Regions from separate parts of the Vibrio floridensis genome, predicted to be linked through region 2. Evidence: predicted binding sites of a transcription regulator. Region 2 holds the regulator's gene; each other region holds the start of a gene.
What was found. The regulator MetJ, encoded in region 2, represses methionine synthesis genes. The targets are predictions, from matches to a motif close to TTAGACNTNTANANGTCTAA.
Positions count from the first base shown of each region.

Region 1: the regulator MetJ is predicted to act here: its motif matches at 1,960-1,979, upstream of metE (5-methyltetrahydropteroyltriglutamate--homocysteine S-methyltransferase).
Region 3: the regulator MetJ is predicted to act here: its motif matches at 1,523-1,542, upstream of metA (homoserine O-acetyltransferase MetA).

Region 1 covers NZ_JAKGCY010000004.1:276,322-279,574, forward strand. The annotation lists gene metE (5-methyltetrahydropteroyltriglutamate--homocysteine S-methyltransferase) at 1-1,724, opposite strand, end outside; gene metR (HTH-type transcriptional regulator MetR) at 2,044-2,955, shown strand; gene LZU85_RS09505 (DUF4250 domain-containing protein) at 2,967-3,167, opposite strand.
Region 2 covers NZ_JAKGCY010000013.1:8,826-12,078, forward strand. The annotation lists gene rpmE (50S ribosomal protein L31) at 1-167, shown strand, start outside; gene LZU85_RS16570 (malic enzyme-like NAD(P)-binding protein) at 446-1,723, shown strand; gene metJ (met regulon transcriptional regulator MetJ) at 1,808-2,125, opposite strand; gene LZU85_RS16580 (O-succinylhomoserine (thiol)-lyase) at 2,337-3,253, shown strand, end outside.
Region 3 covers NZ_JAKGCY010000002.1:388,030-391,282, forward strand. The annotation lists gene pilW (type IV pilus biogenesis/stability protein PilW) at 1-381, opposite strand, end outside; gene metA (homoserine O-acetyltransferase MetA) at 556-1,497, opposite strand; gene LZU85_RS06070 (bifunctional metallophosphatase/5'-nucleotidase) at 1,658-3,253, opposite strand, start outside.

The sequences.
Region 1 (3,253 bases), on a different contig from region 2:
CGGCTGATGTCTTCACGTGGGAATGTCCAGCATAGAATTGTGACTGGGCCCGTCAGCATGCCTTTCATCTGTTTTGAAGTGAGCGACTGGGCGTAGGTAGACCAGCCCACCGTGATAGGCTGCTCGCGCTCAATATCCGCGACCACAATGGCCGGTTTCACACAGCGCGAGCCGTAGCTTTGCACCCAACCAAATTGCGTGGTTTGGAAGCCCGCCAGGTTTTCAGCAAAATACTCAACCATGTCGTTGCGTTCTGCTTCGCCGTGAACAAGCACGTCGAGATCGAGCGCTTCTTGGCGTTTGACCGCATCCGCTATGTGGCCTTTTAGCGCTTGTTCATACTCTGCTGAAGAAAGCTGACCGCTGCGATAGGCACTGCGCTGAACACGGATCTCGCTGGTTTGCGGGAAAGAACCAATGGTGGTGGTTGGCAATAGCGGCAACTGCAGCACCTCAGCTTGGTGTCGCGCACGCTCAGCATAAGGCACACTGCGCTGAGCAAGCTCTGCGGTAATAGCATTGACTCGTGACTGTACCGTTGCTTTGTGTACATGAGCAGCCGATTTGCGTGCTTGGATGGGCTGGCTGTACGCCTCACACTGTGCAATCGACGCCGCATCACCATCCAGCGCTTTACCAAGGAGCACCACTTCTGACACTTTTTGTTTCGCAAAAGCAAACCAACTACGCACTTCTGCAGACAAACCCGCTTCTAGCTCTAAATCCACCGGAGAATGCAGCAGCGAACATGAACTGGCGACCCAAAGGCGCTCGCCTAATGCCGCTTTCACGGGCAGCAGGCGCGCTAGCTGCGCTTTGACATCCGAGCGCCACACGTTACGACCGTTGACAACCCCAAGCGACAGCACCCAATTTTGCGGCAACTTAGCCAGCACCGCATCCAACTGCTCAGGTGCGGCAGAAAGGTCGACATGAAGGCCGTCCACTGAGAGCTCGACAATGCGATCAAGCGAATCAACAACAGAGTCAAAATAGGTGGTCAGCAGCACTTTTACATCGCTGCGGATCACTTGGTAAGCAAGCTTAAATGCATCAAGCCATGGCTTTTCCAACTCAAGTGCAAGAATAGGTTCATCAATTTGCACCCACTCAACACCTTGCTTGGCCAACTTGGCCAAAATCGCTTGGTAAGCGGTGAGCAAACGAGGTAACAGTGTTAAGCGGTCAAATCCGTCTTCAATTTCCTTCCCAAGGTAGAGGTAACTCAGTGGGCCAAGCAACACCGGTTTTACCTTGTGGCCAGCTTGTACGGCTTCGTTCACTTCTTCAAACAGTTGCGGCCAGCTGACTTCAAAGGTGTCCTCTTTACTGAACTCTGGCACGATGTAGTGATAGTTGGTGTTGAACCATTTCGTCATGTCTGACGCCGCCGCACCATGACACGCACAGCTCGATTGCGACTGACCACGGCCCACTCGGAACAAGGTATCCAAATCAGGGAAGCCATGACGATGGCGTTTTGGCACATGGCCAAGCAACAAGGTGGTGGTCAGAACATGGTCGTACCATGCGAAGTCCCCTGCAACGGCAAAGCTAAGCCCTGCTGAGGCTTGAGTTTGCCAGTTTTTGTGGCGCAGCTCCGCACCGACTTTTTTCAGCTCAGCTTGGTCGATTTCACCGCGCCAATATTTTTCTTGGGCAAATTTGAGTTCGCGTTTTTCGCCGATACGGGGATAGCCAAGGATATGCGTGGTCGTTGTCATGTCAAATTCCTTATTCTTTTATGCGTGATTTTTCTATGCTGGGATGATTATGCTGCTCGCAAACTGCTGCTGAGCGGATGCATGACATCTCGTCCGTTGCATCTCGTTCGCTTCATTCAACAAGATGTCTGGATGGCTAAACTATCTCGCTAACCTCGCGTTTCGACAATCTCCATTTATTCAACTTGTTTATTAGAAAAATTCATCATAAGAAAAGAAACATCAACCAAAATAAATAGACGTCTAGATGTTTACAGCTCCAAAAAAACTGGGTAAGTTAAAAAGGCTCATGTAACGAGCGATTGGTTGAGAGGGATTCATGATTGAGCTAAAACATTTAAAAACACTAACGTCATTGCGAGACACTGGCTCATTGACCGCTACGGCAACCTCACTGCATCTCACTCAATCGGCACTCTCCCATCAAATTAAAGATTTGGAAGCGCGCATTGGTGGTCAGCTCTTTTTACGCAAAACTCGCCCCGTCAAATTCACTTCAGAAGGGGAGATTTTGCTGCGCTTAGCCGACGAGATTTTGCCGAAGTTAGCCAGAGCAGAGAATGAGTTGGCGAGCTTAAAAGAAGACGTGAATGGCCGCTTACACATGGCGATTGAATGCCACTCCTGCTTTCAGTGGCTCATGCCTGCTCTGAAGGAATATCAGTTAACCTGGCCAAGCGTGACGCTCGATTTTTCCTCCGGTTTTGGCTTTGAGCCCCTACCCGCTTTGATGGCTGGCGAACTGGATTTGGTGATCACGTCCGATATTCAGCCTCGCTCTGAAGTGCATTACGAGCCACTGTTTGATTTTGAAATGCGCCTGATTACCGCCACCAACCATCCTCTTGCAAGCAAAGAGCGCTTACAACCTGACGATCTCGCCGATCAGACCATGTTGACTTATCCGGTACAAAAACAACGCTTAGACGTGGTGAAACACTTTTTGGCGCCCGCCGGTGTCGAGCCCGCTCGCTGGAAACAAGCAGACAACACACTGATGCTAGTGCAGATGGTTTCGGCTGGTTTGGGGGTTGCGGCTTTGCCCAACTGGGCGATCAGTGAGTTTTCCCGCCAAGGGCTGATCACCAGTATTCCATTAGGTAAAGGATTGTGGCGACGACTGTTTGCCGCGACACGCAATGCCGATAAAGACAAACGCTATCTTCAAGCCTTCTTTGCGACGGCGAGACAGCAATGCAAAAGCCATCTTGATGGCATCAAGATGGCTTAAGGGAATGGTCACTAGCGAGAGTATGATTTGAATTGGTTGGTAAGCGGATCGTATTGATAACCCAATACATCCAGTTTGCCGACCACTTGCTCAACGTCCATTTCGTACATGCTGACCAGCTCTTCAAAGCTGTCGCATTCCAGTCGTAACTTCTCGTTGACGATGCCCAGTAGAATAATGCTGTCTAAACGGGCGACGTTACTCAGATCCATGACTACGCTCCTTTGTTGGTACATCTCCATTAAGCGTAGTCACTATTTCAACGGGATAAAGTGAAGCGGGTCTAAATGTTTGAATG
Region 2 (3,253 bases):
GCAACTCTTTCGTTTTTAGCTCTACTCTAGGTAAAGAGTCTATCCACCTAGACGTATGTGACAAGTGTCACCCATTCTACACTGGTAAGCAACGTATCGTTGATACAGGCGGCCGTGTTGATCGCTTCAACAAGCGTTTCGGTGCTCTATCAAGCGGTAAAAAATAATAGCGTTTGCTATTGTTGCTTGAGAAAAAGGTCGCATTTGCGGCCTTTTTTGTTTTTGTTTGGCACCGATCTCAGCTTGCCCCGCAATCGCGCCTTTGGTTATCTGGTCTTACTTCTATCTTATTCACTATTTATATAGATTTGCCTCGCATTCTTGGCTAGGAAGATTGACTTATATCAATTAGAATTTCTCTCTAAATTGAACAAAAAAGCAGAGTTTTTGTTCAACCTAAAGTGTTCCCCCCTTTACCGTACACGCAAAAAGAGAATAACCATTTATGTCCGATGACAATAGCCAGCAAATGACCCCTGAAGAAGTACTTCGCCAACAAGCTCTTGATTATCATGCTTTGCCAACGGCGGGTAAAATTGCCGTCGCTCTAACTAAACCTGCGGAAACCGCTAAAGATCTTGCTTTAGCTTACAGCCCAGGTGTCGCAGAGCCGGTGCGCGAAATCGCACAGAACCCAGACAACGTTTACAAGTACACCTCAAAGGGAAATATGGTGGCCGTTATCTCTAACGGTACGGCAATTTTGGGCCTAGGTAACTTAGGTCCTTTGGCATCAAAGCCAGTAATGGAAGGTAAGGCGCTGCTGTTTAAGCGTTTTGCTGGTCTTGATTCTATCGATATTGAAGTGAAGCATCGTACCATTGACGAATTCGTGGATACGGTCGCGAACATTGCAGATACCTTTGGCGGCATCAATCTAGAAGACATCAAAGCTCCAGATTGTTTTGAAATTGAAAAACGTCTGATTGAACGCTGTGATGTGCCGGTGTTCCATGATGACCAACACGGTACGGCCATTGTCACCGCTGCTGGCATGCTGAATGCGATCGAACTGCAGGGTAAGAAGCTAAACGAATGTATTATCGTTTGTCTTGGTGCGGGTGCGGCTGCCGTGGCGTGTATGGAGCTGTTGATCAAATGTGGCGCGATGCGCGAAAAGATCTACATGCTGGATCGTAAAGGTGTGATTCACACTCGTCGTGATGACCTCAACGAGTACAAGCAACTGTTCGCCAACAATACAGACAAGCGCACACTAGAAGATGTGATCAGCGGTGCGGATCTCTTCCTTGGCGTCTCTGGTCCAAACCTAATGCCTGCAGAAGCGCTGAAGCTGATGGCGGACAAACCAGTTGTGTTTGCGTGTTCAAACCCTGATCCAGAGATCAAGCCGGAATTGGCGCATGAAGTGCGCAGCGATCTTATCATGGGCACTGGCCGCAGTGACTATCCAAACCAAGTCAACAACGTGCTTTGTTTCCCATTCATTTTCCGTGGTGCGCTGGATGTGCGCGCGAGTGTGATTAACGATGAAATGAAGCTGGCTGCGGTTGACGCGATTCGTCAATTGGCGAAAGAACCAGTTCCAGAGGCCGTGCTTAAAGCGGCGGGTGTGGAATCGCTGAGCTTTGGCCCACAATACATTATTCCAAAACCAATGGACTCGCGTTTGTTGCCTCGCGTAGCGAAAGCGGTGGCCCAAGCGGCCGTTGATACCGGCGTTGCTCGTATTCCAATGCCTGAAAACTACATGGCCGAGTAAATCACAGCCTAAACAAACGGGACGCTTTAAGCGTCCCGTTTTGATCGTGTGTCACTTATCCCCGATGTGACCCTGCCCGATGATTTAATCATCGTAGGCTTCAAACTCGATACCCATCGCCGTCATCAACTCTTTGGCTTCAGTAGGAATGTCGTCAGGGCGATCTTTTCTAAGATCTTCATCCGTCGGCAGGGGCTGACCTGTATAGGCATGCAAAAATGCTTCACACAACAACTCGCTGTTTGTCGCGTGGCGCAGGTTGTTAATTTGACGACGAGTACGTTCATCCGTCAGAACTTTTAGTACTTTAAGCGGGATAGAAACGGTAATTTTTTTGACTTGCTCGTTTTTCTTTCCATGCTCTGCGTATGGACTTATGTATTCGCCATTCCAGTCAGCCATTGCGCACCTTCAGAGTAATAATTGGTGAATTAAAATTGTAAGCGGAGATTTTAGCTGGATTTACTGCCATAAGCAAAGACATATAGACGTCTAGAAGTGTTGACGTCTTAATGTTTGATGGTTAAAGTGACAGCTATTAAAGGAGAGGAAGGCGCTGCAACAACATTAGCGCATTCTTATTAAGAATTCATCTTCGCTGAAAGGAAACATGATGAGCACTCACAAGCCAGCCACGATAGCCGTGAGAACCGGCATCGAATCCGATACTCAATACCGTGCCGTTGTACCACCCATTTATCTCTCAACAAACTATGGTTTCTCTTCCTTCGGTGAAGTTCCTAAATATGATTACACTCGTTCTGGCAACCCCAATCGAGGTTTGTTAGAACAAGCACTGTTCAAATTGGAATCGGGCAAAGGAGCAGTGGTCACCAACTGTGGCACCTCTGCACTCAACTTGTGGGTCTCTGCTTTCTTAAGCCCAGATGATCTTATTGTGGCTCCTCACGACTGCTATGGCGGTACTTATCGTCTGTTCAATACTCGAGCGAAAAAAGGCGATTTTAAGGTCCGTTTTGTTGATCAATCCGACAGTGCTGCACTGGATGCGGCGTTGGCGCTTAAGCCTAAACTGGTGTTGCTTGAAACGCCTTCCAACCCGCTGGTGCGTGTGGTGGACATCGCGGAAGTGTGTGAGAAAGCGCATAAAGTGGGCGCGTTGGTGGCGGTCGATAACACCTTTTTGACACCGGTGTACCAAAAGCCTTTGGAGCTCGGGGCTGACTTTGTGATTCACTCGACAACCAAGTACATCAATGGGCATTCTGATGTGATTGGCGGTGTGGTGATCACCAAAACCGAAGAGCACGCAACAGAGCTAGCGTGGTGGGGGAATTGCCTTGGTGCAACCGGCACGCCATTTGACAGCTATATGACGCTGCGCGGCATTCGTACTTTAGGCGCTCGCATGCGTGTGCATGAAGAGAGTTCACAGCAAATCCTTGCTTATCTACAAACCCAAGATTTGGTTGGTACGATTTATCATCCAAGCTTGCCAAATCATCCAGGGCATGAGATAGCGAAAAAACAGCAATCTGGATTTGGCTCTATGCTCAGTTTTGAGTTCGC
Region 3 (3,253 bases), on a different contig from region 2:
ACGATCCGCTTTATCATACTCGCCCTTTTTGCATAAGAACGTGCCGTAGTTGTTCAATACGTTGCCGTTTTTTGGGTGCTGACGAGCCGATTTTTGATAAATATCCTCGGCCTTGCCGTTTTCGCCGACACGTTCGTAGTAGTGGGCCATGGAAAGCTGCGCTCGGTAATAATCAGGAGCGTGAGTCAGGGCTTGTTGTAAGTTGTCATGGGCTTTGATCATCGCGCCATTTTCGAGATAGCCAAGCCCCAGGGCAATGCGAGATTCTGCCATGCCAATTGGGTCCGGATCTTTTTGTGCTTGGCCTTCAGTGACGGTGACACACCCAGTCAAAAGAGTAAGTGCTACCAATTGCGGCAAAAGAAGAGTTTGTTTTTTCATCGTTTTCGTTCTTTTTAATGTGGCCTGAAGAGATGATAAATCCTTGGGGTCTATTGCCTACCAATCGACATCGACAATGCGAGTCACTTTGCATAAACGATTAACGGGTATAAACGACAACAGGCCGCGTGAAAGGCGGCCTGTTGTAAAAGAACGGTTTGATTTCGTGTGGCGCTATTCGTCCTTGGTAAACGCTTCTTCGCTGAAATGATCGAGATCGTAAGGCGTTTGTTGGTAAACGCAGTAGTTCAACCAGTTCGAGAAAAGCAGGTGGCCGTGGCTACGCCAGCTTGCAATTGGCGGATTATCTGGGTTGTCGTTGGGGTAGTAGTTAACCGGAATCGCCGGTTCCATGCCTTCACCCAAATCGCGAATGTATTCATTGTGCAGCGTGTGCGGGTCATATTCTGGATGGCCAGTAACAAAGACGTTGCGCTTGTCTTTGGTGGTGGCTAGGTACACGCCTGCATCGTCAGACGTGGCGAGAATATCCAAATCGGTGTGTTCTGCGAGATACTCTGGTGAAAAATCGGCGTAGCGAGAATGGGGCGCCAAGAAAGAATCATCAAAACCACGTAAAACCGGATGGTAAGGTTTGTGAATACGGTGGTGATATACGCCAGAGAGCTTCTCTTTACGCGTTTTCTTCGGCAAATCGTAGAGCAGTTTGAGCCCAGCTTGTGCTGCCCAACAAACATAGAGGGTGGAAGTCACATGGGATTTGGCCCATTCCATAATGGTTTTGAGGTGATCCCAGTAAATGACATCTTCAAACTGCACCAAACCAAGCGGCGCGCCAGTGATGATCAGGCCGTCGAAGTTACGGTTTTTCACCATCTCAAACTGACGATAAAAATTGTCGAGATGTTCAGTAGGGGTGTTTTTGCTCGGGCGATCGTCAATGCGTAGCAACTCAACGTTAACCTGAAGTGGACTGTTGGAAAGCAGGCGTAAAAACTGAGTCTCGGTCTCAATTTTTTTCGGCATCAAATTGAGAATCAGCACCCTTAGTGGACGAATCTCTTGGCTTGCTGCACGAGTTTCGTTCATGACGAAGATGTTTTCAGTACGCAAAACATCGGCGGCTGGTAATTGATCTGGAATACGAATAGGCACAGCTTTCTCCCTAAGCTAATCTCTTTTAGACGTCTATACATCTAAAACTATCCTATTTTTTTTGTGATGTCGACAGGCAAAAGCGCGCGGAAGGGAATTTTATTGTGACAATTTTGCGAGAGAAAAAATGTGCACCTACCAAGAGGTGCACAGACGTGGTTTATGGGTTCAGTGCTTCGATGAGGATCAACTCGCGCTTAAGATGTTGTTTCTCCGCAGGATTCGCTTCCTCAATTTTAGCAAGGCGAGAAGTAATGGCTTCGTTTTTAGCCTGTGGATTGGTGAACACCAGTGCTTTGACATTCATTGAAGCAATATTGGTGTAGCGGCCATCTTCACTGGAAGGTACATCGATTTTGCCTTCGTTGATCAACTGTTTGACGATCGCCCTTTCTTTCTCAAACCCCTGCAAACCAGAGAGTTTCCAGCGTTGCATCGGTTGGCCAACGTATTGTCCTTGCTTCTGCTCGGTGAGGTAGCGGATGGTGAGATTTCGGATGGTGCCTTGTTCCTCTCCATATTTTGCTTCGGTATCAAACAGAACAGGGAAGGTTTTGCCCTCTAATACGCCGCCTTTTTTGGTCAAATGGCCCATACGGTAGCTGTTCATACCGAGGCGAATCTCGCTGTCGTCTAACACGGGTTTGCCATCGGCAAACTTGAGATCAGTAATGCGTTGGCCTGCTTGCTGAGTTAAGTCGATGGTGTAGGTGACGCCCGCGAAGAAGTCGTTGGTTGAGTACTTTGAGGCGCGTCTTTCAGGATTAAAGCTGTATGTCACATCCCCCGCTTGCACAGAATTGAAGTAACCAGCAGACCATTCCATGTACTGCTTCAACTCTTTGCCCGTCATTTGATAAACCGTGATCTCGCCACCCGCATATTGGTAGTTGTATGCGATGTCTTTAGCTTTGATTGGGCCTACGTCCAACTTGGCGTTGTCATTGTCAATTTGCAGTGCAATGACGTTGGCTTGAGGTGCGTAGAAAAAACTCGCTTCTTGGAAAAGTGCACTGATCCCTGTGTCTTGAATATGCACTTGCGGGATACCACGAATGTCGTTTTCTGGTACTAAATTCACGCCAGTTAGCTGTGCCACTTCGCGGTTGGCCATTTCACGCAGACGCTTGTGATACGGTTCGTAGAGCGATTCCATCTTGTCATCCGAATCGACGCCTTTGATCTTGTAGGTGTAGCTGTCTTTGTTGATCAAGGTGAACTGGCCATTTTGCTCTTCAAACTGCAAGTCAATGCGTGACAGCGCGCGGCCATATTTGTCGGGCTCGGTGATGATGACGCCATTGACCACGGCTTTATCAATGCGCGTATGCATGTGGCCGGCCACAATGGCATCGAGCTCTGGGTTACCGTTGGCAATGTCGGTGACACCGGTGTCTGCGATGTCATTTTCATTGTCGAGGCCCATGTGGGCAACTAGCACAATCGCATCGACTTTGCCCTCAATCTGCTTGACGATTTTTTTCACTTCCAGCGTCGGGTTAGTGAAGGTCATCCCTTCAAGGCGATTGGTTCCTTCAGCGAAGACTTGCGTCATGGGTGTGTCCATTCCGATCACGCCAATTTTGATCCCGCCACGCTCGATGATGGTGTAACCCGGCAAAAAAGGGTTGCCATCAGGGCGTTGAATGTTACCTGCCAGAGAGGTGCCTTTGAATTGGGTGAGAGAGCGATTAAGCACGTTCAAGCCAAAATCAAACTCATGATTGCCTAATACCCAAACGTCATAGTTCATCTC